4 regions of the Kitasatospora sp. NPDC091276 genome follow, and region 1 is predicted to be linked to each of the others. Evidence: riboswitches for the same ligand, from Rfam matches in the RefSeq annotation. Region 1 holds a riboswitch; each other region holds the start of a gene.
What was found. A riboswitch is a leader RNA that binds a small molecule or an ion and turns the genes downstream of it on or off. The one in region 1 is predicted to bind cobalamin.

Region 1 (7,419 bases):
GGTGCGACCGCCGGTGGGCAGCGACTCCAGCCGGGCCGCGCCGACCTCCACGGACGACGTCGGCGGCAGCGCCAGTTCGGCGTCCGCGCCCCGGAAGGTGATCATGCCGATCTTGTCGCGCCGCTGGTAGGCGTCCATCAGCAGGGACAGCACGGCGCCCTTGACGGCGGTCATCCGCTGCCGGGCGGCCATCGAGCCGGAGGCGTCGACGACGAACAGCACCAGGTTGGACTCCCGCCCCTGGCGGACCTGTTCGCGGAAGTCGTCCTTGCGCAGCACCAGCGCCCGGCCGGTCCGCCCGCGTGCCGCCTGGTGCGGTGCGGCGGCCTGCAAGGTGGCGGTCAGGTGCAGCCGGCTGAGCGCACCCTGGGGGCGCCGGGCGCGCACGGTGTGCCCGCCGGTGGTCTCGGCGGGGGAGCGGCGGCCCTGGGCGCCGCGGCCGGTGCCCTGCACGGTGAACAGCTTGGTCCGGTACGGGTCGCCGGCCGCGACCGGCGCCGACTCCCGTGCGGGGGCGGGGTGTTGGGCCGGTACGGGCTGCTGGAGCGGCTCGTCAGGCTCGGCGGCCGATGCCTCCGGACCAGAGGCGGGCTCGGGGGCCCCGCCGCCGTCCGGGCCGCCGCCGGGGCCGCCGTCCGGGCCCGGACCGTCGTCCTCGGGGCCGTCGCCCTCGCCGTCGCCCTCAGCCTCTCCCGAGCCCCCGGGCTCCTCGGGCTCCGATGGCTCCGACGACTCCGAGGTCTCCTGCGGCTGCGCGTGCTCCTCCAGCGTCCGGTCGAGCTGTTCCTCGTCCAGCCCCGGCGCGTCGAAGGGGTTGCGGCGGCGCCGGTGCGGCAGCGCCAGCTGGGCGGCCTTGCGGACGTCCTCCTCCAGCACCTCGGTCCGCCCGTCCCAGGCGGCGAGCGCGACGGCGGTGCGGGCCATCACGATGTCGGCGCGCAGCCCGTCCACCTCGAACGCGGCGCACACGGCGGTGATCTGACGCAGTGCCACATCCGTCAGCTCCACCTTGGGCAGCAACTCCCGCGCGGCGGTAATGCGTTCGGCGAGCGCCTGCTCGTCCGCGGCGAACCGCGCGGCGAAGCCGGCCGGGTCGGCGTCGTAGCCGAGCCGGCGGCGGACCACCTCGGCGCGCTCGGCCGGGTCCCGGGTGGCGGCGATCTCGACGGTCAGGCCGAACCGGTCGAGCAGCTGCGGCCGGAGCTCGCCCTCCTCCGGGTTCATCGTGCCGACCAGCAGGAAGCGGGCGGCGTGCCGCACCGACACGCCCTCGCGCTCGACGTACGAGCGGCCCATCGCGGCGGCGTCCAGCAGCAGGTCCACGACGTGGTCCTGGAGCAGGTTCACCTCGTCGATGTAGAGCACGCCGCGGTGCGCCTTGGCGAGCAGCCCCGGCTCGTACGCCTTGACGCCCTCGGCGAGCGCCCGTTCCAGGTCGAGCGAGCCGACGATCCGGTCCTCGGCCACGCCGACCGGCAACTCGACCAGCTGGGCGGGGCGTTCGGACGCCGAAGGGCGGTCGTGCGGCCCGTCCGGGCACTGCGGGTCCGGAGCGGCCGGGTCGCAGGCGAACCGGCAGCCGTCGACGGCCGCGAGGGTCGGCAGCAGGCCGGCCAGCGCGCGCACCATGGTCGACTTCGCGGTGCCCTTCTCGCCGCGCACCAGCACGCCGCCCACGGCCGGCGAGACCGCGTTGAGCAGTAGTCCGAGCCGCAGGTCGGGCATGCCGACGATCGCGGTGAACGGATAGCGGACGTCACTCATGCATACTCCCCAGGTGCCCCGGGCGCCAGGAACGGCAGCGATCCGGCCGCCGGCACCCCGCCCTCGATCAGCTTCCACAGCGCGTCGGTGTCCGCGTGCTCCTCGATCAGGTCGCCCAGCCGGTCCAGCCGGGCCTCGCGCGCCTCGGCGAACGAGGTGTCCGGCGCCGGCACGAACGCCCGGCCCGCCAGCGCGGCGACCTCGCGCAGGAGTTCACGGCGGAAGCCGTCGTTCTCCAGCGCGCCGTGCCAGGTGGTGCCCCACACCGGGCCGACCCGGCAGCCGTCCAGGCCGTGCCCGTCGTCATCGGAGAAGAACGGCTCGCCCCCCTCCACGGCCACCACCCCGTGGTGGATCTCGTACCCCTCGACCCGCTGCCCGTACGCCGTGCCGACCGGCCGCGCCAGCACCTTCTCGGCGCCGAACCGCACGTGCGTCGGCAGCAGGCCCAGGCCCTCGACCGAGCCGGCCCCGGACTCCACCTCGTCCTCGATCCCGCGCGCCAGCATCTGGTAGCCGCCGCACACCCCGAGGACCGGCAGCCCGGCCGCCGCCCGCGCCTTCAGCGCCGGCTCCAGGCCGCGTTCGCGCAGCCAGGCCAGGTCGGCCACGGTGGCCCGGGTGCCGGGTAGCACCACCAGGTCGGCGTCGGCCAGTTCCTCCGGCCGGGTCACCCAGCGCACCAGCACGCCGGGCTCCTGCGCCAGCGCGTCCAGGTCGGTGAAGTTCGACAGCCGGGGGAAGCGCACCACGGCCACCCGCAGCACGTCCGCCCCGAGCGGGCCGCGGCCGTCCACCCGGTCCACCACCGTGGACAGGTCCAGCGAGTCCTCGGCGTCCAGCCACAGGCCCGGCAGCATCGGCAGGGTGCCCAGCACCGGACGGCCGGTCAGCCCGTGCAGCATGTCCAGGCCGGGCGCCAGCAGCCGCGCGTCGCCGCGGAACTTGTTGACGAACCAGCCCGCCACGTGCCGCTGGTCCTCCGCCGACAGCAGTGCCAGCGTCCCGTACATCGCCGCGAAGACGCCGCCGCGGTCGATGTCCCCGACCACCACCACCGGCAGCCCGGCGGCCGTCGCCAGGCCCATGTTGGCGATGTCCCGGTCCCGCAGGTTGATCTCGGCGGGCGAACCGGCGCCCTCGCAGACCACCACCTCGTAGCGGCGGCGCAGATCCGCCAGGCACTCCAGCGACCGTTCCAGCAGGACGGGCTTGCGTTCGCGGTAGTCCAGCGCGCCCACCTCGGCGACCGGCCGGCCCAGCAGCACCACCTGGCTGCGGCCGTCCGCCCCCGGCTTCAGCAGCACCGGGTTCATCGCCGCCTCCGGCTCCACCCTGGCCGCCTGCGCCTGCATCGCCTGCGCCCGGCCGATCTCGGCGCCGTCGGCGGTGACGAAGGAGTTCAGCGACATGTTCTGCGCCTTGAACGGCGCGACCCGCACCCCCTGCCGGGCCAGCCAGCGGCAGATGCCCGCGGTCACCACGCTCTTGCCCGCGTCCGAGGTCGTCCCGGCGACCAGCAGTGCGTTGCTCATGCCCTTCCCCTCCACCGTGTCGTCAGCAAGCGCAGCGCGACGTGCCCCGCGACCGTCGTACCCAGGGCCAGCGCGCCCACCCGCCGGGAGAGCACGCAGGCCCGCTCGATGTCGTCCACCGTCACCGGCCGCAACTCCGCGCCCAGCACCGGCCGGTGTTCCACCCGCTCCCCGTACTGGAGGGTCCCGCCCAGCCGGACGCCCACCGCGCCGGCGAAGGCCGCCTCCGCCTGGCCCGCGTTCGGGCTCGGGTGCGCCGAACCGTCCCGCCGCCAGACCCGCCAGGCCGTTTTCGGCTGCGGCGCGGCGGCCACCGTGAGCAGAGCCGTCAGCCGGGCGCCCGGCCAGCCCGCCACGTCGTCCAGCCGCGCCGAGGCCCAGCCGAACCGGGCGTACCGCGGCGAGCGGTGGCCGACCATCGCGTCCAGCGTGTTCACCGCGCGGAACGCCAGCAGTCCCGGGGTGCCCGCCAGCGTGCCCCAGACCAGCGCGTTCACCACGGCGTCCGCCGTGTTCTCGGCCACCGACTCGACCACCGCGCGGGCGATCTGAGGCCCGTCCAGCGCGCTCGGGTCCCGCCCGCACAGGTGCGGCAGCCGCTCCCGCGCGGCCGCCAGGTCGCCCGTGGCCAGCGACCGGCCGATGGTGCGCGCCTCCCGGGTCAGCGAGGTGCCGCCCAGCACCGTCCAGGTCGCGGCGGCCGCCAGCGCGGCCCGGCCCAGCGGACGCCGGCCCACCGTACGCTCCAGGGCCACCGCGCCGGCCGCGACCGCGCCCACGCACAGCGCCGTGTATCCGGCGCCGGCCACCCGGTCGTCCTGCCACACCCGCCGCTCCAGCCGGGTCGCCGCACCGCCGAAGACGGCCACCGGGTGGCCGCGCCGGGGGTCGGCGAAGCGGGCGTCCGCGGCGAAGCCCGCGGCGGCGCCGAGCGCGAACGCGGCGGCGCGGGTCAGCGGGCGCACGGCGGGTTCGGCGGAAGGCCGCGTGGGGTCCGGCGGGGCGGGGCAGCCTGCATCGCGTGCGTGTCCTCACTCAGGGTCCGCGCCCTGGATCGACGTACCGGGGGCGAGAGTCTCCTGGCTTCCGGGTCGGACGCACCCCCGGGCCTTCCAGCGGCTTCTGACGGTCCGCCGTGGCAATGTTCCGAGCGTGCTCCCCGGTGACAGTGGCGGGACCGCGCCGGACTCGCACCGGCTTCCTCTGCATGCCTCCGTTTGGCCCCAGGATCCCATCACGCGGCCGAACCGGGAGTCAACCGAGGTCACGGAGGGGTTGGTCACACCTCGGAGCCCCGTCGCCACCTCCGATCCGCCCGCCCCGCCCTGCCTGACGCCCGCCCAGCCCGAGGCCCCGCCGTGCCCCGGACGGCCCAGCCCGGTGGCCGCCCGCGCGGCCCCCCGGTGAACTGGTGCCCGGACACCGCCCGGACACCGTCCGGTCCAAGACCAGCAGAGCGGGGAGCGATATGCGTTGGGGAACCGCGGCCGTCGTGGCGGCCGCCGTCGTCGGCGCCGGGGCCGCCGGGGCCGCCGTCCTGGTGATCGGCCGCCGGGCCTCCGAACGGCTGGTCCACCCGGCGAGCGCCGCCCGGGAGTCCGGCCCCGTCCTGGTGCGGAGCCTCGCCGCGGGCCGGATCACCTTCAACCGCCGCCCCGAGAGCCTGCGCCCCGGCCGCTGGGCCGTGGAATGGGACGACCACGGCCACGCCGTCGTCGAGGACGTCCTGCACAGCGACGAGAACGGCGTCACCCGCCGCCTCGTCCGCGCGGACCGGGGCACCCTCACCCCCGGCACCGAGGTCCGCTTCACCCCCCGCGTCCACCTCGGCGACCCCACCGAGGCGCTCGGCCTCCCCTTCACCGACACCGCCGCCGACGGCGAACTCGGCGCCCTCCCCGCCTGGCGCCTCGACGGCAAACGCGGCACCTGGGTGATCCTCGTCCACGGCCCCGGCGCCGACCGGCAGCAGACCCTCCCGGTCCTCCCCGTCCTCGACCGCCTCGCCCTGCCCGCCCTCGCCGTCACCTACCGCGGTGACCAGGGCGCCCCGGCCTCGCCGGACGGGCTCGGCCACTTCGGCGAGACCGAGTGGCGCGACGTCGAGTCGGCGGTACGGCTCGCCCTCGACAGCGGCGCCGGCCGGGTCATCCTGTACGGCTGGTCCCTCGGAGCCACCATGGCCCTCCAGACGGCCTCCCGCTCCGCCTGGGCCCATGCCATCAGCGGCCTCGTCCTGGACTCGCCGGTCCTCGACCTGCCCGCCACCGCCCGCCGCGGCGCCGCCCGGGCCGGCTACACCGGCGCCGCCGCCGAGCTCGGCGCCCTCGCCGCCGAGGGCCGCACCGGCGTCGACCTCGCCGACTTCAGCCGCATCGCCGAGGGCGCCGACCTGCGCGTCCCCACCCTCGTCCTGCACAGCCCCGACGACCAGGTCGCCCCCTTCCGCGCCGCCGAGCGCCTCGCCGCCGCCCGCCCCGGTGTGGTCAGCCTCCGCCCTTTCCCGGGCGCCGACCACGCCACCCTCTGGAACTCCGCCCCCACCCACTACACCGAACTCCTCCGCCGCTGGCTCACCCCCCTTCTCTGAACCCAGCCCCCCCCGCGCGAGAAGTCACACCCGCGGGGCCTCCGTACGGAACCCGGACCTCACCTGTCGGCCACGGAGTGTGACCGGCCGGGCGGGTAGCGCGACCGCCGCCGCAAGGGTCGAGCCGTGATGGCATGACCCCGCCACCTGTTTCCGGCCAGGCGGTTTGCGTCTGTTGCCCGATTGTTGCCCGATCTTGGGGAGGTGCCGTCGACGGCCGCCCGTCCGTACAGCCAACCGGATGTGACAGAAGGCCGGTACAAGGGGAAGACTGCTCGACGTGACGTCTCGGAATCCGCGCGACCGTGATGCCCCGCTCCCTCCGACGATCGGTACTGGTGCGACGGTGACCCGTCTCCCCGGTACGGCCCACCGGCCCGCCGCCGGCAAGCCGGGCGGGGCCGGGGTACCCCGCCGACGAGGGCCCGCTGCGGCGCCCGGTCGGGGGAGGGTTCCCGTACCGGAGGGCTTCCCCGCGCCGGCCGAGCTGGCGCCGCTGGCCCGCCGGATGCTGGTGGACGCCGTCCGGATCGCCCGCTGGGCGGGGGACCTGGAAGAGGTCGACAAGCGGGGCGAGCTGCTGCCCGATGACGCCCGTGCGGCGGGTCGGGCGCTGGCCATGACGGTCGGCGCCGCCGCCAAGGCGTGGGGGCAGGCGCTGCTGGTCGGCCTGGTGGAGGCCAGGGACGGCGGTGCGGTCCCGGGTTGGCGCCTGCACGCCTGGGAGCACGACGACGAGGCGGTCGTCCGCGGCTGGTCGGCGCTGTTCGACGCCTGGACGCTGCTCGCCCCGGTGCCGCCCGCCGCCCTGCGGGGCGTGTTCGCGGTGCTGGCCGGCCAGGCGGTGGACCAGGCGCCGCAGCTGCTGTCGTTCCTGCACCTGGTGGCCGGTCCGGTGTCGGACGGCGAACTGCTGGAGCTGCTGCGCCGGGGGCTGGACGAGCGCCGGGTGGGTGGCACGGACGGTTCGGGCCTGTCGCCCGTGCCACACGCCGCCTCGGCGGTCTCGGCGGTCCGCGGCACGTGCCGGGAGCCGCAGATCGACACCCCGCCGTCGCCGGCGGACGTGGCCGCGGTCCTGGACTGGATGCTGGACGGCCTGGCGGCCGTCGGGGCCGTGGTCCGCAGGGACGAGGCCGCCGAGCTGTCGCCGCTGGGCCACTGGGCGGTGCGGGCGAAGCTGGAGGAGATCTGCACGGTCGCGCAGACCGCGGCCGGGCACATCGAGCAGAGCGCCTTCGAGCTGCTGAACGCCTGCGCGGACTACTCGCCGGGCCCGGCGCGGGCCGAGTTCCGCGCCTGGGTGGCGGCCCGTCCGGCCGATCGGGCGGTGGCGGAGCTGCTGGACGCGGCGCAGGGGGACGACGCGCTGGTGCGCGGGCTGGCCTTCGAGGCGCTGCGGGTGGCCGGCGGCCCGGCCGAGCAGGCGGTGCGGGCCTCGGTGGACGAGCCGGTGCTGCGCCCGTACGCGCTGTTGTGGCTGGCGGAACGCTCGGACGAGGGCGTTTCGCCGGCGGACGTGCTGGGGGC
Region 2 (7,419 bases), on a different contig from region 1:
ACCGAGAGCTCCAGCAGTCTCGGCCTCGTGTTCGCCGACCCCGCAGCCTTCGACGGCCGTGAGCGCTTCTTCGAGACCACTGCCCCGCCGGACCTGAAACGAGGCGAAGTGGACGGGCTGAGGATCACCTCGCTCCGTTCGGTGACCGTCGCGTCCGATGTCCCCGCCTGGCCGTGGCGGCTTTCCCTGTCCTGGGTGAAGAGCAGCATGGCACAGGTGCTGGAGCACAGGGCCTTTCCACTGCCGGACAACCCGGCCGCGCGTCTGGAAGAGGTTTGGAGCCTCGCCCGGCTGCTGACCGACCAGCGTGGCACATGGGCGCACCGTCCCGTTCCGATCCCCGACGTCGTCTCCACGATCGACGAGATCTTCCGCCACGCGCCGGACGCCGTCCTGCTGCGGTTCCGGCGCGGCGAGGTCGTGTCGAGGTCGCAGTTGGCGGAACTCCGCGACCAGTGCGTCGAACAGAGCCTCCCGATCACGCGTGACGGATTGATCCGCCGCCCCTACCCGGTACCGGATGTCCCGCTGGAGCAGATGTCGGGCGACATTTCGAGTGCGTACAGCGAGGAGGTGCTGATCGACCTGGTCGGACAGGTCTACTCCGGCGCCCTCTCCATCTACGAGGACATCGTCGCGCAGTACCTGTCTCCCGTCCGGCGGACCTTGTTCCTCGGTGGTGCGCTGCCGGTGCGGTTCGCCTGCAAGATCAGCTGGCCCCCCGCCGGGACCGACCGTGGCTGGGGTTTCGGGCCCACGTTCTCGCGTGTCGTTGTCCCGTTGCCGCTCGGTTCCTCGTCGCACGTCGACGTCACCCGGGTGGAGGACGTCCGTGCCGAGCCCGACTCCTGGCCGTGGTCCGGCTCCGTCGACGGCCAGGCCGACTTTCGCCACCTCCGCCCCGAATCGGCCGCATGGTCCAGCCGGAGCGTCGTCCGTGAGGCCCTGTGGGTGTTCGGGGACACTCCGGCTACGGCTCTCGCCTACAACTGGCTGGCGAAGGACCTCGATGCGGTCGGACTCTCCGATTCGGTCAGCCCATCCTTCGACTAGCCGTTCTTCCCGGTGTCGCCGCAGGCCACAGGCCCGTGCCGACTGCCGCGGCAGCCCCGCCGAGCGCGTAGCAGGGCGGGGCGGGCCGGTTGCCGGTTGCCGGGCGTGCGCAGCCAGGTCCGGCCGGGTGGGGGTCAGGCGTCGTTCTGGCTCGACTGGCAGAAGTCCTTGTCGGCGGCGTGTTCGGTCAGGTACCCGGCGGTGATGAGGCCGGCGACGTCGTACGTGCCCGGGATGTCGCCCGGCTTCAGGGCCGGGTCGAGCCACTGCTGGAGTCCGTTGCCCGGCTGGGAGAACGCGCCCGCGATGTGCCCCTGCTGGACGTTGAACGGCCTCTGCACCTCGAAGCAGTGGTAGTTGTCCTCGCCCCCGTTGAGGGAGTCCGGCGGAAGGGCTCGCTGGGGGAACGGCGTGCCGCCGGGGGCGAGGAACGAGCCGTAGGCGCTGTTCCCGAAGCGGTCCAGCTTCTGGTGCTCCGTCATGCTCTGTACGGCCATGTCGAGGGTGCCGTTGTTGTCGGTGAAGCCGTTGTGGTCCGGGTACTTCCACCCCCTCCAGTCCCGGTACCAGTCCAGGAAGCGCACCGGCGTCACTCCGCCCAGCCGGTCGTAGCCCGCCAGCAGCTTGGTCAGCACGGAGTCCGTCGGCAGGGTGACCGGGCCGAGTTCCTTCCGGGTGCAGAGGTAGTTCTCGGCGCCGGCATCGCGGACCTTGGGGACGCCCTCGCACTCCGTGATCGGAACCCCTCGGGAGGCGGAGGACTGGGCGGCGGCGGTGCCGGTGGCGGCCAGCCCCGTCAGGGGTAGGGCGATCGCCAGTGAGAGGGCGGCGAGAGTGGGGGTGCGCATGGGCGGGCGGCTCCGTTCGGGGTGCGGGGCGGGGAGGGGGCTGGGCGGGTTGCGGCCGTCGGCGCGTACGGCGGACCGTGTGGCCGCCGGACCCGCGCACAGTTACGCACGGCGATTTGCCGTCGTGCACGCACAAGATGTCCGACGCCACTGGTGCCCACCCGTTCGGCCGATGCCGCTGACGGATGCTCGGCTCGCGGGAGCCGGACCTGTCCCGCCCCGTCCGCTCCCTCGCCCTCATCCAGCCCTCCGCCTTCACCGGGGTAGCGCTTGGCAGGCGACCCCGCGCGCCTTGGTGGCGGCTGTCACGCTTCGGCACATGCGGAGCCTCTCCGGTGGTGCCGTAGCATCCGGATGGCAAAACACACACCTGTCAGCGGGGGAGAGTACTGCACTTGTTCAAGAGATCGACGGCCGTGCCGGCCGGGGCGGCCGCACGGGCGGCCTGCGCGGTCGTGCTGATGGTGTCGGGCGCCCTGGTGCTCGGCTCGTGCTCATCCGTGGGGTCGCCGGGTGGAGGGCGGGAAACGCCGAGCGAGCCCACACGTGTCGAGTCCCGGGAGGAGGCGCTGGCCCGGGCGGATCGGGTCCAGGACCACGTGCGCGAGCTGACGGGCCTCGAGCGGGATCCGTGGGGCAAGCTCATCGGCTACTACAGGTGCAAGGGGCGGGGGTTGGGTATCGCCGATGAGGGCGAGGCGTACCAGCTCAGTTCGGGGAACCTGTTGAAGGCCACGGACGACCAGCGTCCCGAGGTGCTGCGGGCGCTGCGGGAGAAGCTGGCGGGCGAGGGCTTCAAGATCACCTCGTCGGCGTCCGGTGCGGACGCTCAGTCCACCCCGCCCACCTGGGAGTTCGATGCCGTCCACGAGTCCGACGGCTACACCGTTTCGGCGGGCGCGTCGAAGCCCGGCCAGGGTGTGAGTGTGATGGTCGTCCTGCCCTGTCAGGCCCCGCCGTCCGCCGGTGCGGCTTCGCCCGCTCCGACGGCCACCACCTGAGGCCGGCGCGGCGGTTACGTCAACTACGCTACTGGAAAAGGTAGTTGGCGTCAGTCCCGGCACGTCGACTCGGGGCGGCGGGACGCCCCGGCGTGGGTGCGCCGGGGCGTCCGGTCAGGCGTCGGTGCGGCTCGCCGCGGTCAGCGGGGCGTACAGCTCGGGGCGGCGGGTGCGCAGCAGGCCGAACTCCCGCCAGTCCCGGCACTGGTCGAGGTCGAGGTCGGCGACGAGGACGGCGGGCCGGTCGCGCGGGGCGCGGAGCAGGATCCGGCCGTACGGGTCGGAGATGAACGACGAGCCGTAGAAGGTGGACCGGCCCTCCGTCCCGATCCGGTTGGGCACGATCATGAACAGCGCGTTGGCGAGGCCGTTGGCGCTGATGGCGTGCTCCCACATGGGCCGGGTGTCGAAGTCCGGGAGGTCCACCTCGGAGCCGATGGCGGTGGGGTGGACGAGGACTTCGGCGCCGCCGAGCGCGTAGGCGCGGGCGAGTTCGGGGAACCACTCGTCCCAGCAGGTGGGGAAGCCGAAGGCGGCGCCCTGGTGGGCCAGGACGGGGAACCCGCTGTCGCCGGGGCGGAAGCACAGGTCCTCGCGGTAGCCGGGGAAGGCCGGGATGTGGTTCTTCCGGGTCCTGGCGACGAGGGTGCCGTCGCGGTCCACGCAGACGGCCGTGTTGTAGCCGAGGCCGCCGTCCTCGGCGCGCTCGTACAGGGAGGCGTGGACGCTGATGCCGAGTTCGGCGGCGAGTTCGGCGGCGAGGCGGGTGGTGGGCCCCGTCTCGACGTCCTCCAGGTGGCGGGCGGCGCCTTCCCCCAGCGGGTCGTCGGTGTTGCAGAAGTAGGGACTGCGGGTCAGCTCGGGCAGGCACACCATCGTCGCGCCCTGCGCGGCGGCGAGTGCCACGCCCTCGCGCAGCCGGGCGTCGTGCTCGGCCGGGTCGGCGTACCAGCGCATCTGCACGAGCCCGACGCGCAGCGGCGCGCGTTCGGCCGGCCTGGTGCGGCCGGGGGAGCCGAGCGGGGAGCCGAAGGAGGTGAGGACGGCGTACGAGGTCACGGGTGTTCCTTCTGTTCTCTGGCGCTGATACGGAGGTGCCGGTGAAGGCCCTGCGATATAACTGAAAGTTCAGTCAGCTTTGCTGGCGTGGTGAAAATGTAGCCACGCCGGAACGTTCCGGCAAGGGGTGGCCGGCGAATGGTGTGCGGCTGTGCGGCTGTGCGGCTGTGCGGCGACCGCGTCGGGCAGGAGATCGGCGCGGCGGAAACCCGATGGCGCAACGCGCGTGCGGGCCTCTGGACTTACTAGGACGTCCAACTATATGGTCGACGACAGGTCCGCGGTGTCAGGGAAGCCGGTGTGAGTCCGGCACGGTCCCGCCACTGTGACCGGGGAGTTCGTCCTCGCAGACGAAGGCCACTGGCAGCCAGCCGGGAAGGCCTGGGGGCGTGCGGTGATCCGGGAGTCAGGATACCGGCCGCGGGTGTTCCGTGTTTTCCACGAGGATGGAGACGACACGCATGACTCCGGGCTGCTCCCGCTCCACTGCCGCTCCTGGTCGTCCCGTGCCCACGGCCGCCGGGGCGTCCACGCCCTGACGTTCCGTTCCGCCGCCGCACGCCCGTGCCGCGGGGCGCACCACCGTGCGCCCGCCGACCCGCGGCGGCCTCCGATCCTCCTCCTCTCCCCACCCTGTCGAGAGAAGGAACCCGATGGTCCGAGAACTGACCCACTTCGTCGCCGGCAAGCCCACCGCCGGCACCTCCGGTCGCTTCGGCGACGTGTACGACCCCAACACCGGCCGGGTGCAGGCCCGGGTGCCGTTGGCGAGCCGGGCCGAGGTCGAGGCGGTGATCGCCGACGCCGCGCAGGCCCAGCCCGGGTGGGCGGCGTGGAACCCGCAGCGACGCGCCCGCGTCCTGCTCCGCTTCCTCCAACTCGTCGAGCAGGAGAAGGAGGAACTGGCCCGGCTGCTGTCCGCCGAGCACGGCAAGACCGTGGCCGATGCCCACGGGGACGTCCAGCGCGGCCTGGAGGTCGTGGAGTTCGCCGCCGGCATCCCGCACCTGCTGAAGGGCGAGTTCAGCGACAACGCGGGCACCGGCATCGACGTGTACTCGATGCGCCAGCCGCTCGGCGTGGTCGCTGGCATCACGCCGTTCAACTTCCCGGCGATGATCCCGCTCTGGAAGGCCGCACCCGCCATCGCCTGCGGCAACGCCTTCGTCCTCAAGCCCTCGGAGCGCGACCCCTCGGTGCCGCTGCGCCTCGCCGAACTGTTCCTGGAGGCCGGGCTGCCGCCGGGCGTGCTGAACGTGGTCAACGGCGGCAAGGACGCCGTGGACACCCTGCTGGAGGACCCGCGGGTGCAGGCGGTCGGGTTCGTCGGCTCCACGCCGATCGCCCGGTACGTGTACGCCACCGCCGCCGCGCACGGGAAGCGGGCACAGTGCTTCGGCGGTGCCAAGAACCACCTGGTCGTGATGCCGGACGCCGACCTCGACCAGGCCGCGGACGCGCTGATCGGCGCCGGCTACGGCTCGGCCGGCGAGCGCTGCATGGCGATCTCGGTGGCCGTCCCGGTGGGGGAGGAGACCGCCGACGCCCTGGTGGCCAAACTGGTCGAGCGGATCGCCGCGTTGAAGGTCGGGCGCTCGGACGACCCGGCGGCGGACTTCGGCCCGCTGGTCGGCGCCGACGCGCTGGAGCGGGTCCGCGGCTACCTGGACCTCGGGGTCGAGGAGGGCGCCGAACTCGTGGTCGACGGGCGGGACTTCCGGCTGGAGGGGCACGAGGGCGGCTACTTCCTCGGCGCCTCGCTGTTCGACCGCGTCACGGCGGACATGCGGATCTACCGGGAGGAGATCTTCGGCCCCGTCCTGACCGTGCTCCGCGCCGCCGACTACGAGGAGGCGCTGCGCCTGCCCAGCGAGCACGAGTTCGGCAACGGCGTGGCCATCTACACCCGGGACGGCGACACGGCACGGGACTTCGCGCGCCGGGTGAACACCGGCATGGTCGGCGTCAACGTGCCGATCCCCGTGCCGGTCGCGTACCACACCTTCGGCGGCTGGAAGCGCTCCGGGTTCGGCGACCTCAACCAGCACGGGCCGGACTCGATCCGCTTCTACACCCGCACCCGCACCGTCACCTCGCGCTGGCCCTCCGGGGTCAAGGAGGGCGCGAGCTTCACCATCCCGACGATGGGCTGAGGGCGCCGTGCACGACCTCACAGAGGACCAGCTCGCCATCGCGGCGACCGCCCGGGCCTTCGCCCGCGAACACCTGGCGCCGAACGCGGTCGCGTGGGACCAGGCCAAGCACTTCCCGGTGGACGTGCTGCGCAAGGCGGCGGACGTCGGCCTGGCCGGTGTCTACGTCCGCGAGGAGTCCGGCGGCTCCGGACTCACCCGCGCCGACGGCGTGCTCGTGTTCGAGGCGCTGGCCACCGGCTGCCCGTCCATCGCCGCCTACCTGTCCATCCACAACATGGTCGCCTGGATGATCGACCGCTACGGCGACGACGCCCAGCGCGCCCGGTGGCTGCCGGGTCTCAGCGCCATGGCGACCCCCGCCAGCTACTGCCTCACCGAGCCCGGCGCGGGCTCGGACGCGGCGGCACTGACCACCCGGGCCCGCCGGGACGGGGACCACTGGGTCCTCGACGGCGTCAAGCAGTTCATCTCGGGCGCCGGCGTCTCCCGGGTCTACCTGGTGATGGCCCGCACCGGCGGACCGGGGGCCGGCGGGGTGTCCGCGTTCGTCGTCGAACGCGAGGACGCCGGAGTCTCGTTCGGTCCCGACGAGAAGAAGATGGGGTGGAACGCCCAGCCCACCCGCCAGGTGCTCCTGGACGGCGTCCGGCTCCCGGCCGACCGCCTCCTCGGAGCCGAGGGCGAAGGCTTCCGGATCGCCATGAACGGGCTGAACGGAGGCCGGCTCGGCATCGCCGCCTGCTCCCTGGGCGGAGCGCAGGACGCCCTGGAGCGGGCCACCGGCTACCTGGCGGACCGCGAGGCGTTCGGCGCCCGGCTCCTGCACGCCCAGGCGCTGCAGTTCCGGCTCGCCGACATGGCCACGGAGCTGGAGGCGGCCAGATCGCTGCTCTGGCGGGCCGCCTCGGCCCTGGACCGGGGGGACCCGAGGGCCCCGGAGCTGTGCGCGATGGCCAAGCGGCACGCCACCGACACCGGCTTCGAGGTCGCCAACCAGGCGCTCCAACTGCACGGCGGCTACGGCTACCTGGCCGAGTACGGCATTGAGAAGATCGTCCGCGACCTGCGGGTGCACCAGATCCTGGAAGGAACCAACGAGATCATGCGCGTCATCGTCGCCCGCGGCCTGATCGGGGCCGCGTGATGGCGGGGACCGACCTCGACGAGGTCCTGGTCCACCGCGAGGGCCGGGCGGGCCTGATCGTCCTCAACCGCCCCGCAGCCCTGAACGCCCTCACCCACGGCATGGTGCGGAGCATCTCCGACGCCCTGGACGCGTGGGAGGAGGACGAGCGGGTCGAA
Region 3 (7,419 bases), on a different contig from region 1:
GCCGGGCCGCCGGTGGTCGGCGTCCAGCACCCGCACCCCGTGCCGCTCGCCGAGGCGGGCGGCCAGCGCGGCGGCGGTGCGGCCCGCGGTCGTCGTCGCCAGGCACCGCGCGGTCCGCTCCGCCGCCTCGTCCAGGGCGGCGATGTGGTTGTGGTGGGTGTAGAAGAAGTCCCTGACCTCGTCATGGGGTTCGGCCGGGCGGATGCCCGCCCCGGTGCCGGGCTCACCGAGGTCGACGACGCGCGCGAGCGCCTCGCGGTAGCCGCGGTGCAGCGCGACCAGGGCCCGTGCCACCTCCGGGTGGTTCCGGCTCACCTCCGCGATCTCCTCCGTCGGCACGGCTCCGCCACAGGCCTCGTCCGCGAGCGCGGTGCGCAGGTCGGTGCCGAGGCGTTCCTCCTCGGCCTCGGAGAAGAACTCCGGGTCGACCCCGAGCACCTCGGCGATCCGCAGCAGCACGGCGGCGGTCAGCGGACGCTGGCTGTGCTCGATCTGGTTGAGGTAGCTGGTCGAGATGCCGAGCTCGCGCGCCAGCTCGACCTGGTTCATGCCGTGCTCGCGGCGCAGTCGGCGCAGCTTGGCGTGGGCGTAGATCTTCCGCCCGGTCGGACGTGGCATGGCCCGCACTTCCTCTCTCAGACCCGGTTGGTTCGGATCGCGGCCTCGACCCGGACTGCGTCGGCGGTGTCCCGGACCTCGTGCACCCGCACCGCCCACGCGCCCTGCGCGGCGGCCAGGACGCTGGCCGCCGCGGTGGCCGCGTCGCGTTCCCGGGCCGGACGGGCCTCGCCCGTCCGCGGGTCGGCCAGCAACTCGCCCAGGAAGCGCTTGCGCGAGGCCGCCACCAGGAGCGGGCGCCCCAGTACGCGCCAGGCGTCCAGCGACGCCAGCAGCGCCCAGTCGTCCTGCCGGCGTTTGGCGAAGCCGAGGCCCGGGTCCACGATGACCTGGGCGGGGTCGACCCCGGCCGACACCACCGTGTCCATCTGCCGTGCGACCTCACGGATCACCTCGGCCGCGACGTCCTCGTACGCGGCCAGTTCGTCCATGTGGGCGGACTGCCCGCGCCAGTGCATGACGACGAAGGGCACTCCGGCCCTGGCCGCGGCGCGGGCCATGCCCGCGTCGGCCCGGCCCCCGCTGACGTCGTTGATGATCCGGGCGCCGGCCTCCACCGCCGCTTCGGCGACCCGGGCCCGCATCGTGTCGATGCTGACCAGGACGCCCTTGTCGGTGAGCGAGCGCACCACCGGCAGGACCCGGCGCAGTTCCTCCTCCTCGGACACCCTGGTCGCTCCCGGCCGGGTCGACTCCCCGCCGACGTCCACGATGTCCGCGCCCTGCTCGGCCAGCAGCAGTCCACGGTCCACCGCGCGCCCCGGGTCCAGCCAGCGGCCGCCGTCCGAGAACGAGTCGGGGGTCACGTTCACGACTCCCATCACCGCGCACCGATCCCATCCGGGCAGTCCCGACAATACCTGCGAAGGTCTTTTCATGAACTCATTGTGCCGCCCGCCCCACCCGTCTCCCAACTCGCACCCCCGAGAGAATTCGTATCACAGAGTGGACACTTGAGGACTACCGCGAGCCCGGCTGGTTAACCTCCTGCCATGACACTCGGAATTCCCTCCACGCGGACGGATCGGGCGACCTCCATCCGCGAACTCCTCGCGACCGGCAGGCTTTCCTATTCGTTCGAATTCATGCCGCCCCGGAGCGCCGAAGCGGAGGTCGGCCTGTGGAATGCGATCCGGCGCCTGGAAGCGCTGTCCCCCACCTTCGTCTCCGTGACCTACGGTGCCGGCGGGTCCACACGGGAGCGGACGGTGAACGTCACCGGCCGCATCGCGCAGGAGACCACCCTCACGCCGACCGCCCACCTGACCGCGGTCGGCCACAGCGTCGCCGAACTGCGGAACATTCTCGGCCACTACGCCGACCAGGGCGTTCGCAACATCCTGGCGCTGCGCGGCGACCCGCCGGGCGATCCGCTGGGCACCTGGCACCGCCACCCCGACGGAGTGGAGTACGCCGCCGACCTGGTGCGGCTGATCAAGGAGTCCGGCGACTTCTGCGTCGGTGTGGCCGCCTTCCCGGACCTGCACCCGAGGTCCCCCGACTGGGATTTCGAGATCAGGCACTTCATCGAGAAGTGCCGGGCGGGAGCCGACTACGCCATCACCCAGATGTTCTTCGACGTGGACAGCTACCTCCGTTTCCGGGATCGACTGGAATCGGCCGGCTGCACCGTTCCGGTCATTCCGGAGATCATGCCGGTGACCAGTATCCGGTCACTTCGGAGGATTCCGGCACTGACCACCGCCGCCATTCCCGACGAGCTTTCCGAAAGCATGCTGAAGCAGCAGGACAACCCGAAGGCCGTCCGGTCGATCGGTATCGATCACGCCACCGGAATGTGCCGACGCCTGCTCTCCGAGGGAGTTCCCGGGCTGCATTTCATGACCATGAACTTCTCCACGGTGACGACGGAGATCTACCAGAACCTCGGGCTAACCGGGTCCGGGTGAAACGGGCCGGGCCGCCGTTGCGGCAGCCCGCCCGGGGACGGTCCCGGGCCGACCCGGCCGGGCGCCGCACGGCGTGCGGGGCCCGGCCGGGTCGCGTCACCGGGGGGTCAGCCGGCGAGCTCCGCGCGCAGGTGGCGGGCGGCGCCGACGAGGCTGTCGAGCGAGGCGCGGGTCTCGGTCCAGCCGCGGGTCTTCAGGCCGCAGTCGGGGTTGACCCAGAGCCGCTCGGCGGGGATGGCCGCGAGGCCCGCGCGCAGCAGGGCGATGGCCTCGTCGGTGCTCGGGACGCGCGGGGAGTGGATGTCCCAGACGCCCGGGCCGACCTCGCGCGGGTAGCCGGCCCCGGCGAGTTCGCCGGCGACCTCCATGTGCGAGCGGGTGGCCTCCAGCGAGATGACGTCCGCGTCGAGTTCGTCGATCGCCGTCATGATCGCGCCGAACTCGGCGTAGCACATGTGGGTGTGGACCTGGGTGTCGGCCCGTACCCCGGAGGTGGCGAGGCGGAAGGACTCGGTCGCCCACGCCAGGTACGCCGGGCGGTCGGCGGCGCGCAGCGGCAGGGTCTCGCGCAGGGCCGGCTCGTCGACCTGGACGACGGCCGCGCCGGCGGCCTCCAGGTCGGTGACCTCGTCGCGCAGGGCGAGGGCGACCTGGCGGGCGGTGTCGCCGAGCGGCTGGTCGTCGCGGACGAAGGACCAGGCGAGCATCGTGACGGGGCCGGTGAGCATGCCCTTGACCGGGCGGTCGGTGAGGCCCTGCGCGTAGCCGAACCAGTCGACGGTCATCGGGTGCGGGCGGGAGATGTCCCCGGCCAGGACCGGCGGGCGCACGTACCGGGTGCCGTAGGACTGCACCCAGCCGTGCCGGGTGGCGAGGTAGCCGGTGAGCTGTTCGGCGAAGTACTGGACCATGTCGTTGCGCTCGGGCTCGCCGTGCACCAGGACGTCCAGTCCGGCCTTCTCCTGGAAGGCGATGACCTCCCGGACCTCCGCCTCGATGCGCTCCCGGTAGGCCGGGGCGTCGATCCGGCCCGCCGTGAGGTCGGCCCGCGCGACCCGCAGTTCGGAGGTCTGCGGGAACGAGCCGATCGTGGTGGTCGGCAGCAGCGGCAGGCCGAGCCGGGCGCGCTGGGCCTCGGCCCGCTGCGGGTAGGCCTGGGCGCGGCGGGTGTCGTCGGCGGTGACGGCGGCGGTACGGGCGCGCACCGCCGGGTCGTGGGTGATCGGCGAGTTGGCGCGCGAGGCGAGGTCGGCGCGGTTGGCGGCCAGGTCGGCGGCGATCGCCCCCGTGCCCTCGCGCAGGCCCCGGGCCAGCAGCGCCACCTCCCTGGCCTTCTGCTTGGCGAAGGCGAGCCAGCGCAGGATCTGCGGGTCGACGTCGCGTTCGGCGGCGGCGTCCAACGGCACGTGCAGGAGGGAGCACGACGGCGCGACGTCGACCCGCTCGGCGAGGCCCAGCAGGGTCGCCAGGGTGGCCAGCGACTTCTCCAGGTCGTTGATCCAGATGTTGCGCCCGTCGACCACCCCGGCGACCAGCCGCTTGCCGGGCAGCCCGCCGACGGCGGCCAGATCGTCCAGGTTCGCCGCGGCGGGCCCCGTGAAGTCCAGCGCCAGGCCCTCGACCGGGGCCTTGGCCAGCACCGGCAGGGCCTCACCCAGGCGGTCGAAGTAGCTCGCGACCAGCAGCTTCGGACGGTCCGCCAGGCCGCCCAGCTCACGGTAGGCGCGGGCGGCGGCGTTCAGCTCGGCCGGGGTGCGGTCCTGCACCAGCGCGGGCTCGTCCAGCTGCACCCACTCGGCGCCGGCCGCCTTCAGGTCCGCCAGCAGCTGCGCGTAGACGGGCAGCAGCCGGTCCAGCAGGGTGATCGGCTGGAAGTCCTCGGCGACACCGGGGGCGGGCTTGGCGAGCAGCAGGTAGGTGAGGGGGCCGACCAGCACGGGGCGTGCGGTGTGGCCGAGCGCCAGCGCCTCCCGGAACTCCCCGACGGCCTTGGCCGGGTCCGCGGTGAAGACGGTGTCCGGGCCGAGTTCGGGCACCAGGTAGTGGTAGTTGGTGTCGAACCACTTGGTCATCTCCAGCGGCGCGACCTCCTGGGTGCCGCGCGCCATGGCGAAGTAGCCGTCCAGCGCGTCCGCCTCGACGGCCGCCCGGTGGCGGGCCGGGATCGCGCCGACGGCGACCGTGGTGTCCAGTACGTGGTCGTAGAGCGAGAAGTCGCCGGTGGGCACTTCCGAGGCCCCGGCCTGGGCGAGCTGCGCCCAGTTCTCCCGGCGCAGGCCGACCGCCGCCTCCCGCAGGGCGTCGGCGGTGACCGTGCCCTTCCAGTAGCCCTCGATGGCCTTCTTCAGCTCCCGGCCCTGGCCCTGCCGGGGGTAGCCGTACACGGTGGCCCTGGTTGCCGCGGCCGCGGACTTCGTGGTCAAGGGACTCTCCTTCGCGAGTCTGGCTCCTCAAGTACCCGGGGACGGGACGAGAGCGCGAAGGGATGACGAACCGGGCGGCGGCTCACGTCGATGCACGTGCCGGACCCGCCTGGTATGGTCGCCGACCCGCCCACGAGGTCACCGGGATATCCGCACGCGGAACGGTCCGCGGGCGGGCAACGGGCAGGTCTTCGGACTCGTGGGCGCACCGTGCCTGTCGGCGTCCGGTACCTACTGGCCATCGCTTCCCAGACCCGTCCCGGGTCCAGTGCGTATGACGGCGGTCGTTCCCACTCACCGCTGCGGGGCAGTCCCGGATTCCCACCGGGTTCCCTCTTGCGACGTCCTGCCTGGCGGGCAGGACGAACCAGCTGCGTCGCCAGCTTAGGGGCAAACCGCCGGGGCCGACGCGGAATTCACGGAAGCCGTCCGCATGGTGAGACTCCCTCACCGCTCGCGGAGCCGATGGCGGTGCCGCGTGGGCGGCAGCGGCCGTCGGGAGGACGGTGGCGAGGGCGAGCGCGGGTATCGCGAAGAGGCGCAGGGGGCGTCGGAACGAGGACACGGTGGGCCTTTCCGGGCCCGCACGCAGGGGCCCGGAGGACGGCGGCAACAAGCCGGGCAGCCCTCGGAGCTCCGGCCCGCAGACCACGACGGGAGGAGGGGACGACACACCTCCGCCGCCGGGTACCCGGGCTCGCCGCCGACATCGGATCGGCGGCCTACCGTTGCGGGTCGGCGCCGGATTCGGACCGGACTTCCCCCAGCGGCGGAGTCACAACATGACGGCCCGTCACGGCGAGACGGAGAAGATCCGGTCAAGGGATCGTCCGCCGCATCGCGCCACATCGCGCCGCGAAGCGCTCGGACCGTCAGCGGTGAAGGAACTCCGGCGGGCGCTTCTCGGCGAAGGCCGCCATGCCCTCCTTCTGGTCCGCCGTGGCGAAGGCGGCGTGGAACAGGCGCCGTTCGAAGCGCACGCCCTCGGCGAGCGTGGTCTCGTACGAGCGGTTGACGCTCTCCTTGAGCATGACCGCTGCCGGGGTGGACATCGCCGCGATCGTCCCGGCCACCGTCAGGGCCTCGGCCAGCAGTTGGCCCGCCGGGACGATCCGGGAGACCAAGCCGGCCCGCTCGGCCTCCTCGGCGCCCATCATCCGGCCGGTCAGGCACAGTTCCATCGCCTTCGCCTTGCCGACCGCCCGGGTCAGCCGCTGCGAGCCGCCGATGCCCGGGATCACGCCGAGCTTGATCTCCGGCTGCCCGAACTTCGCGGTGTCCGCCGCCAGGAGGACGTCGCACAGCATCGCCAGCTCGCAGCCGCCGCCCAGCGCGTAGCCCGCCACCGCCGCCACCACCGGCTTGCGCAGCGCGGCGAAGCGGTCCCAGGCGGCGAACCAGTCGCCGAGGTAGGCGTCGACGAAGTCGAGCGACTGCATCTCCTTGATGTCGGCGCCGGCCGCGAAGGCCTTCTCCGAGCCGGTGATGACCAGCGCGCCGATCTCCGGGGCACGGTCGAACTCCGTTGCCGCCTGCACGACTTCGTTCATCAGCTGGGTGTTGAGCGCGTTGAGCGCCTTGGGCCGGTCGAGCGTGATCAGCCCCACCCGGCCCTTGCGCTCGACCAGGATCGTCTCGTAGCCGGTCACTTGCCGTCCTCCCGCAGGGTGGTGATGATCGCCGAGAAGTCCAGGCCGGCGCCGCCGTCGGCCTGCGCGAAGTCCGCGTACAGCTGCGCCGCCCTGCGTCCGAGGTTCGTGGGCAGGCCCGCGGCGTCGGCGGCCCCGGCGGCGAGTCCGAGGTCCTTGGCCATCAGGGCGGCGGCGAACCCGGCCGCGTAGTCGCGGTTGGCCGGGCTGGTCGGCACCGGCCCGGGGACGGGGCAGTTGGTGGTGAGCGCCCAGCACTGGCCGGAGGCGGTCGAGGCGACGTCGTAGAGGGCCTGGTGGCTGAGTCCGAGGCTCTCTCCGAGCACGAAGGCCTCGCTGACCGCGATCATCGAGATGCCCAGGATCATGTTGTTGCAGATCTTCGCGGCCTGCCCCGCTCCGGGGGATCCGCAGTGCACGACCTTGCGGCCCATCGCCTCCAGCACCGGTCGGACCGCCTCGAAGTCCGGCTCGGCGGCTCCGACCATGAAGGTGAGGCTCGCGGCCGTGGCACCGACCACCCCGCCGGAGACCGGCGCGTCCACCGCCCGGTGCCCGGCGGTCACGGCCAGGTCGTGCGCCGCCCGGGCGTCGGCGACGTCGATCGTGGAGCAGTCGACGAAGAGCGTTCCCGGGCGGGCGGCGGGCAGCAGGTCGGCGTAGGCGGCCAGCACGTGCCGGCCGGCCGGCAGCATGCTGATGACGACGTCGGCCTCCCGCACCGCCTCGGTCGCGGACCGCGCCGGACGGACGCCGCCCTTCTCCGCCCGCCGCAGCGCCTCCGGCGCCAGGTCGTAGCCGGTCACGGTGTGCCCGGCC
Region 4 (7,419 bases), on a different contig from region 1:
TTCCGGATGGCCACCCAACTCGCCTACCTGGAACACGATCCGCTGCTGTCCGAACTCGCGGCCCAGGAAAGCCCGGAAGGCTCCACCGCCTGGTCGCTCACCCGGATCGGCCTGGCCAACTACTTCGCCGCCGCCCTCGTGCTGCCGTACGCCGCCTTCCACGCCGAGGCCGAATCGGCGCGCTACGACATCGAGCACCTCGCCGACCACTTCGGCGTCGGCTACGAGACGGTCTGCCACCGGCTCAGCACCCTCCAGCGGCCCCGGCTGCGCGGCGTGCCGTTCTCCTTCGTCCGGGTCGACCGGGCCGGCAACGTCTCCAAGCGCCAGTCCGCGACCGACTTCCACTTCTCCCGCACCGGCGGCACCTGCCCGCTGTGGAACGTCTACGAATCCTTCGCCGCCCCCGGCCGGGTCCACGTCCAGGTCGCCGCCATGCCCGACGGCCGGCGCTACCTCTGGACCGCCCGCGCCGTCACCCGCTCACCCGGCGGCTGGGGCCGCCCCGGCAAGACCTTCGCCATCGGCCTCGGCTGCGAACTCCGCCACGCCGCACGGCTCGTGTACTCGGCGGGACTGGACCTCGGCGACGTGGCGGCCGCCACCCCGATCGGGCTCGGCTGCAAGGTGTGCGAACGCCCGGCGTGCCCGCAGCGCGCCGCGCCCGCCATCGGCCGGCCGCTGGCGCTCGACGAGCACACCAGCACCTTCATCCCCTACCCCGCGCTGCCCGATCCCCGGAACTGAACGCCGCCGGCCGGCGTACCGACCCGGCCGACCGAGCCCGACGCCCCTCCGTCCGAGCCCGACGCCCAACGGTTCACCCCCGACGGGCTTCGCGCGGGCACCGCCCGACCCGCCCCCGGAATCCTGCGGTTGCCCGGAACTTCCCGGACGTCCGGCCCGACTTCTGGGCCGGGCGCCGTCGCCGACAGCGTCCGGCAGAGCACACCCCTTCACCCCAGGAGCGCGAGCATGTGCGGGATCACCGGCTGGGTGTCCTTCCACCAGTCCTTCCACCAGGACATCGGCCACGGCGCCGCCTCCGTCATCCAGGCGATGACCGACACCATGGCCCGGCGCGGACCCGACGCCGGCGGGGTCTGGCTCGGCCGCCACGCCGCGCTCGGCCACCGCCGCCTCGCCGTCATCGACATCGAGGGCGGCACCCAGCCCATGACCGACCGCCCCGAACACCCGCAGGTGGTGCTCACCTACAGCGGCGAGGTCTACAACCACCACCGGCTGAGATCCGAACTCGCCTCCAAGGGCCACCGGTTCGAGACCCGGAGCGACACCGAGGTGGTCCTGCGCGCCTACCAGGAGTGGGGAGACGCCCTGGTCGACCACCTGGAGGGCATGTACGCCTTCGCCGTCTGGGACGACCGCGAGCAGCGCCTGCTGCTGGTCCGCGACCGGCTCGGGGTCAAGCCGCTGTTCTGGGCCGAAACCGACGGCGGCCTCGCCTTCGGCTCCGAACCCAAGGCCCTGTTCGCCCACCCCGAGGTGACCCCCACCGTGGACGCCGACGGCCTGCGCGAGGCCTACAGCCTCCTGTTCAACACCGGCCCCACCGTCTGGGCCGGCGTCCGCGAGGTCCACCCCGGCAGCCTGCTCGTCCTCGACCGCGACGGCATCCGCGAACGGCGCTACTGGGAGCTGACCGCCCGCCCGCACACCGACGACCCGCAGACCACCACCGAGCTGATCGGCGGCCTGGTCGACCGCGCCGCCCGCACCCAGCTTGAGGCCGACGTCCCGCTGTGCAGCCTGCTCTCGGGCGGCCTCGACTCCACCGTCGTCACCGCCCTGATCGCCGACGAACTCCGGCTCCGCGAAGGGCCGCAGGCCACCCTGCGCTCCTACGCCGTCGACTACAGCGACCAGGCCGAACGGTTCACCGGCGACGTGCTGCGCACCGGCCACGACACCCCCTTCGCCGCCGAGGCCGGCGCGTTCATCGGCACCGAGCACTCCACCGTCGTCCTCGACCCCCGCGCCCTGCTCGACCCGGACAACCGGCGCGCCGTGGTCGCCGCCCGGGACTCGCCGATCGGCGTCGGCGACATGGACACCTCGCTCTACCTGCTGTTCGGAGAGATCCGCAAGCACTCCACCGTCGCCCTCTCCGGCGAGGCCGCCGACGAGGTCTTCGGAGGCTACCCGTGGTTCCACCACCCGAAGGCGCTCGCCGCTCGCGCCTTCCCCTGGCTCCTGGTGACCGGGGACCAGGCCGCCATGCCGCTCCACCCCGACCTCGCCGCCCGGCTGCGCATCCCCGAGTTCCGCGCCGACACCTACCGCACCGCCGTGGCCGCCGTCCCCCGCCTCGACTCCGAGAGCGCCGCCGAACACCGCCTGCGCGAGATGCAGCACCTCTCGCTCACCCGCTGGCTGCGCCAACTCCTGCACCGCAAGGACCGCCTCTCCATGGCCCAGGGCCTGGAGGTGCGCGTGCCCTACTGCGACCACCGCCTCGTCGAATACGCCTTCAACACCCCCTGGGCGATGAAGAACCACGACGGCCGGGAGAAGAGCCTGCTGCGCGACCTCGGTCGGGGCATCGCCCCCGAGTCGGTGCTGTGGCGGCCGAAGAACCACTACCCGGCCACCCACCACCCCGACTACAACGCGGGTCTGCAGCGGCTGGCCCGCGAGGCGCTGGACGCACCGCACGTCCGGGACATCGCCGACGAGACGGTCGTCGGGGCCGCCCTCGACACGCCTGCCGAGCAGTTGCCGTGGGGCCACCGGCTCCGCCTGGAGCGGGTCGTCGACCTCGCGCTGTGGCTCGACCACCACCGCCCCGCCCTGGCCCTCTGACAGTGATGATGTGACTGGTGGTTCTGCTGATGAGTCTGACTCGCCCTCTGACTGACGTCCTCGCCAGGAACGCGAACGCCCTTCGTGGCCCGACGGTGGTCGGGCCACGAAGGGCGCAGGACGGGGCGGACGCGGCCGACCCCGTTCCTGGTCGAAGGAGGAGCCGGCCCGGGCGGGCGGGTCAGCCGGTCTTCCCGACGCGGGTGGCCCAACGCTGCTCGACGTTGCTGAAGCGCCAGTAGGCGAGTGCGCAGGCCCAGACGACGACGAACATGCCGACGAGGATGTAGCCGACGTTGTCGAGGCTGATATCGGCGATCCAGCCGGTGACGGGGTCGGTGAGGTCGAGCTTCTCGTGCAGCACGCCGACCAGTTCGATGGTGCCGATGACGAAGGCGACGGCGATGGACAGGCCGGTGATGGTGAGGTTGTAGTAGACCTTGCGGACCGGGTTGGAGAACGCCCAGTGGTAGGCGAAGTTCATGAAGGTGCCGTCGAGGGTGTCGAACAGGCTCATGCCGCAGGCGAAGAGCAGCGGCAGGCAGATGATGGCGTACCAGGGCAGGCCGGAGGCGGCGCCGGAGCCGGCCATGACCATCAGGGCGACCTCGGTGGCGGTGTCGAAGCCGAGGCCGAAGAGCACGCCGACCGGGTACATCTGGCCGGGGCGGCGGATGGACTTGGTGAGCTTGCCGAGGATGCGGTTCATGAAGCCGCGCTCGTCGAGGTGCTTCTCCAACTGCCTCTCGTCGAACTGGCCGGCCCGCATGGCCTTGTAGACCTTGTAGATGCCGGCCAGGGCGATCAGGTTGAGCGCGGCGATGAGGTAGAGGAAGGTGCCGGAGACGCTGGTGCCGATGACGCCGAGCCACTGGTGGGCGGTGGACTGGCCGTCGACCAGGGTGCCGGCGATCTGCGCGCCGCCGGCGACCAGGGCGGCCATCGCCATGACGATACTGGAGTGGCCGAGGGCGAACCAGAAGCCGACCGAGACCGGGCGCTGGCCGTCGGCCATCAGCTTGCGGGTGGTGTTGTCGATGGCGGCGATGTGGTCGGCGTCGAAGGCGTGTCGCATGCCGAGGGTGTAGGCGGTGATGCCGAGGCCGACGCCGAAGGCCTGGTTCCCGATCGTGTAGTGGTTGGGCGCGACGAGCAGGAACAGCATGCCGAAGGCGACCACGTGCATGGCGAGGATGACGCCGAGCAGACTGGCGGTGCGGACGGTGTCCCGGCGCTGCCAGCGCGGGGGCAGGGGCAGGGCGGATGACGGGGTGTCGTCGGTGAGGGTCATGACGGGCGGCCTCTCCAGCTCCTCGATGGGGGCACCCCCGGCGAGGTCGGGGGAGTCGTGCGCGCCGTGGCCGGTCTCCTGGCTGGGGGATGGACAGTTCTGCCCGCGTCCGGGCAGGGCTGAGCGCACCCCGCGGCTCGTCTTCCCGTGCGCCGTACGGCACCGGTGACTGCCCGCAGTGGCTGCGGGCGCGCCGGGGGCACTTCCCGTTCACAGTGGCGAGGGCCGCGCCGGATTCGGCCCCTGAGGAGCTGTCACCGGACTTCCCGAACACCACGGCGGGGAACACCGTAGGGGCTCGGACAGTCAGTCGACAAGGCTGCGCAGTTGCGCATATGTTGCAATAACGCAAAGTGCTGACAAAGCCGTGACGAGGGGGAAGGGCAGCACATGCCCGAGGCAATCGATGCCCGAGCGGTTCAGGCTGCCGTCGCTGCGGTGGCCGACCGTGACCAACTGCGCGCTGTCGCCGAGAGGTTCGCGCTGTTGGCCGAGCCCGGCAGGCTGGCCTTGCTGGCGGCGATGCACGCCGCCGGGCCGATCCCGGTTTCCGACCTCGCCGGCGCCTGCGGTATCAGCCCGACCGCCGTCTCCCAGGCCCTCCGCCTCCTGAGGGCCTCCGGCGTGGTCTCGGCCGAGCGGGACGGGCGAGTGGTGCGCTACCGGCTCCGTGACCAGGGCGTCGCCCGTCTCCTCGACGAGACCCTGCCGAGGCGCGCCTGAACCGGGAGCGCCTCGGTGGCGGAACCCGGCAGCGAACGTGAGGGGAACACGCACCGGTGTCCCGGTGGGGACGGGTCGCATGGTCGGCGAGGCCGAAGGGCCTCCCCGGGGCAGGTCCGTTTCCTGACCGGGGAGGCCGGGGGCGTCAGCGCTGGGCGGTCAGGGGCGCGTAGGCGTCGGGGCGGCGGGTGGTGTTGAAGGGGAAGAGTTCGAGCCAGTCGTGGCGCTGGTCGAGGTCGAGGTCGGCGACCAGGACGGCGGCCTCGTCGCGCGGTGCCCGGGTGAGCACGCGGCCGTACGGGTCGACGATGAACGAGCTGCCGTAGAAGGTGAGTTCGCCTTCGGTGCCGATGCGGTTGGGGACGACCATGAAGGTGGCGTTGGCGATGGCGTTGCCGGTGATGACCTGCTGCCACAGCGGCTGGGTGTCGAAGCCGGGGTGGCCCGGCTCGGAGCCGATGGCGGTCGGGTAGACGAGCACGTCGGCGCCGGCGAGGGAGTAGGCGCGGGCGAGCTCGGGGAACCACTGGTCCCAGCAGGTCGGCAGGCCGATGGCGGCGTCGCCCACCTCGGCGAGGGGGAAGGCGTCCTCGCCGGCCGGGCCCTGGCGGAACCAGGTGTCCTCGTAGTAGCCCTCGGTCACGGGGATGTGCAGCTTGCGGGTGCGCTGCACCAGGGTGCCGTCGGGGGCGACGAGGATCGCGGTGTTGTAGCCGAGGCCGTCGGGGCCGTCCGGTCCGTCGGCCTTCTCGAAGAGCGAGGCGTGCACGTGGATGCCGTGCTCGCGGGCGGCGGCCGCGGCGAACGCGAAGGTCGGGCCGGTGCGCAGGTCCTCGGGCTCGACGGCCTGCGGGTGGTCGGACTGGCGCAGCACGGCGAAGTACGGGGAGAGCGTGAGCTCCTGGAGGGCGACGAGGGCGGCGCCCTGTTCGGCGGCGAGGCGGATTCCCTCCAGCAGGCCGGCCCGGTGCTGCTCGGGGTCCGCGTGCCAGCGCTGCTGGACGAGGGCGACCCGCAGGGCGGCGCGCCGGGGCGCGCGGGTGCGGGCCGGGGACGCGGGCGGGTTCAGGGCGGTGATCAGGCGCATGGCGGGTCCTCGGGTCATCTCGGGTCATGGTGTCGGGAGCAGGCCGAAGCCGTGCCGGAACGTTCCGGCACGGGTGACCCTAAGCGTTGCCGGAACGTTCCGGCAAGGGGGTGCGAGGAGCATCGCAGGCGCCCGGACCACGGGTGGCCTCCGGTTCTGCGTCTAGACTTCCGGGCTGTGACCAGCCGATCCGTGACCCTGTTCGACGTGGCCCGGGCGGCCGGGGTGTCCAAGAGCACCGCCTCCGACGCCCTCCTCGGATCCGGCCGGGTGGCCGAGGCGACGCGTGAACGCGTCCAGGCCGCGGCCCGAGAGCTCGGCTACCGGCCGAACTCGGCGGCGCGCAGCCTGCGCCGCTCCAGCACCGGGGCAGTGGGCCTGTACCTGCCGCGCACGGCGACCCGCCTCGACTACTACATGAAGCTGGCGTTCGGCGCCGTCGAGCGAGCCCGCGAGGACGGCCTCGACGTGGTGCTGCTGGCCCCCGGGAAGGCGGCGGAGGGCGGGCTGGCCGCCCGGGTCGACGGGCTGATGGTCATCGATCCGGAGGTCGACGACCCGGCCGTGCCCGGTCTGCTGGCCGCCGGCGTACCCGTGGTCACCGGGGAGCGCTACCTCGGAGGCGGGGCCGCACCCAGCGGATCGGTGGTGTGCGACAACGCCACCTCGCTCGCCGCCCTGCTGGACCACCTCGCGCAGCGCGGCGCACGCCGCCCGGCACTGCTGGCCCCCGGCCCGGGATCCGACTGGGCGACCGCCCTGCGGGCCGCCGCCGCCGACTGGACCGGGCGCCACGGCGTCGAGGTCGCCGTGCGAACGGTCCCGTTCGCGGCCACGCCGACCGAGGCCGAGGCCGCCACCACGGACCTGCTCGCCGGCACCCCGGGCCTGGACGCCGTGGTCTGCGCCCCCGACGGCGCGGTGCCCGGCGTGCTGGCAGCCGTGGCCCGGGCAGGCCTGCGGGCCGGAACCGAGGTGCTGGTGGCCGCCTGCGTCGACGGCGCCGCGGCACGCGGGTCGAGCCCGCAGGTGACGGCGGTGGACCTGCGCGCGGCGGAGTACGGCCGCGAATGCGCGGCCCTGCTCAGCGACCTGCTGTCGGGCGCGGCGGAACCGGGCGTGGTACGGACCCACGCCTGGGAACTCCACGTCCGGGCTTCCACCGCCGGTCGCGGCTGACACCGACCCGAACGGATACCGACCCGAACGGATACCGACCCGAACGGACACCGACCCGAACGGACATCGACCGCGGCCCCGGACGACGACCGGGCGTCCTCGTCTCCGGGGTCGGGGGCGAATGCATTCGTTCGGGTGGATTGGCACCGATAGCGGCAGGTGGGGCGCGGTCCGGCCGCCATGATGCCGTCACGGAACGACCACCCGTTGGGAGCGCCTCACCATGACGACGGAAGGGCGGACCACCACCGAGTCCGGCGACGAACCACTGGACCTGGCGGATCAGGAGCTGGTCCGCGATCCGTTCACCTCCTAC

Region 2: linked by a shared signal. The riboswitch ahead of AB0O19_RS14915 (CoA-acylating methylmalonate-semialdehyde dehydrogenase) and the one ahead of AB0O19_RS07975 (cobalamin biosynthesis protein) in region 1 are both predicted to bind cobalamin.
Region 3: linked by a shared signal. The riboswitch ahead of metE (5-methyltetrahydropteroyltriglutamate--homocysteine S-methyltransferase) and the one ahead of AB0O19_RS07975 (cobalamin biosynthesis protein) in region 1 are both predicted to bind cobalamin.
Region 4: linked by a shared signal. The riboswitch ahead of AB0O19_RS15005 (HoxN/HupN/NixA family nickel/cobalt transporter) and the one ahead of AB0O19_RS07975 (cobalamin biosynthesis protein) in region 1 are both predicted to bind cobalamin.

The regions. Positions count from the first base shown of each region.
Region 1 is NZ_JBFBFU010000005.1:72,260-79,678, reverse strand. Features, by position in the region: gene AB0O19_RS07985 (putative cobaltochelatase) at 1-1,764, opposite strand, end outside; gene AB0O19_RS07980 (cobyric acid synthase) at 1,761-3,299, opposite strand; gene AB0O19_RS07975 (cobalamin biosynthesis protein) at 3,296-4,264, opposite strand; cobalamin riboswitch at 4,372-4,504, opposite strand; gene AB0O19_RS07970 (alpha/beta hydrolase) at 4,768-5,889, shown strand; gene AB0O19_RS07965 (hypothetical protein) at 6,236-7,419, shown strand, end outside.
Region 2 is NZ_JBFBFU010000010.1:112,869-120,287, forward strand. Features, by position in the region: gene AB0O19_RS14895 (hypothetical protein) at 1-1,053, shown strand, start outside; gene AB0O19_RS14900 (TNT domain-containing protein) at 1,188-1,901, opposite strand; gene AB0O19_RS14905 (hypothetical protein) at 2,501-2,902, shown strand; gene AB0O19_RS14910 (nitrilase-related carbon-nitrogen hydrolase) at 3,017-3,961, opposite strand; cobalamin riboswitch at 4,208-4,399, shown strand; gene AB0O19_RS14915 (CoA-acylating methylmalonate-semialdehyde dehydrogenase) at 4,615-6,114, shown strand; gene AB0O19_RS14920 (acyl-CoA dehydrogenase family protein) at 6,122-7,261, shown strand; gene AB0O19_RS14925 (enoyl-CoA hydratase/isomerase family protein) at 7,261-7,419, shown strand, end outside.
Region 3 is NZ_JBFBFU010000010.1:121,312-128,730, reverse strand. Features, by position in the region: gene AB0O19_RS14955 (short-chain fatty acyl-CoA regulator family protein) at 1-618, opposite strand, end outside; gene folP (dihydropteroate synthase) at 636-1,496, opposite strand; gene metF (methylenetetrahydrofolate reductase [NAD(P)H]) at 1,611-2,528, shown strand; gene metE (5-methyltetrahydropteroyltriglutamate--homocysteine S-methyltransferase) at 2,636-4,951, opposite strand; cobalamin riboswitch at 5,116-5,338, opposite strand; cobalamin riboswitch at 5,616-5,737, opposite strand; gene AB0O19_RS14935 (enoyl-CoA hydratase) at 5,824-6,600, opposite strand; gene mmsB (3-hydroxyisobutyrate dehydrogenase) at 6,597-7,419, opposite strand, start outside.
Region 4 is NZ_JBFBFU010000010.1:139,046-146,464, forward strand. Features, by position in the region: gene AB0O19_RS14995 (short-chain fatty acyl-CoA regulator family protein) at 1-747, shown strand, start outside; gene asnB (asparagine synthase (glutamine-hydrolyzing)) at 976-2,823, shown strand; gene AB0O19_RS15005 (HoxN/HupN/NixA family nickel/cobalt transporter) at 3,005-4,114, opposite strand; cobalamin riboswitch at 4,165-4,407, opposite strand; gene AB0O19_RS15010 (metalloregulator ArsR/SmtB family transcription factor) at 4,505-4,837, shown strand; gene AB0O19_RS15015 (nitrilase-related carbon-nitrogen hydrolase) at 4,983-5,924, opposite strand; gene AB0O19_RS15020 (LacI family DNA-binding transcriptional regulator) at 6,102-7,103, shown strand; gene AB0O19_RS15025 (cytochrome P450) at 7,327-7,419, shown strand, end outside.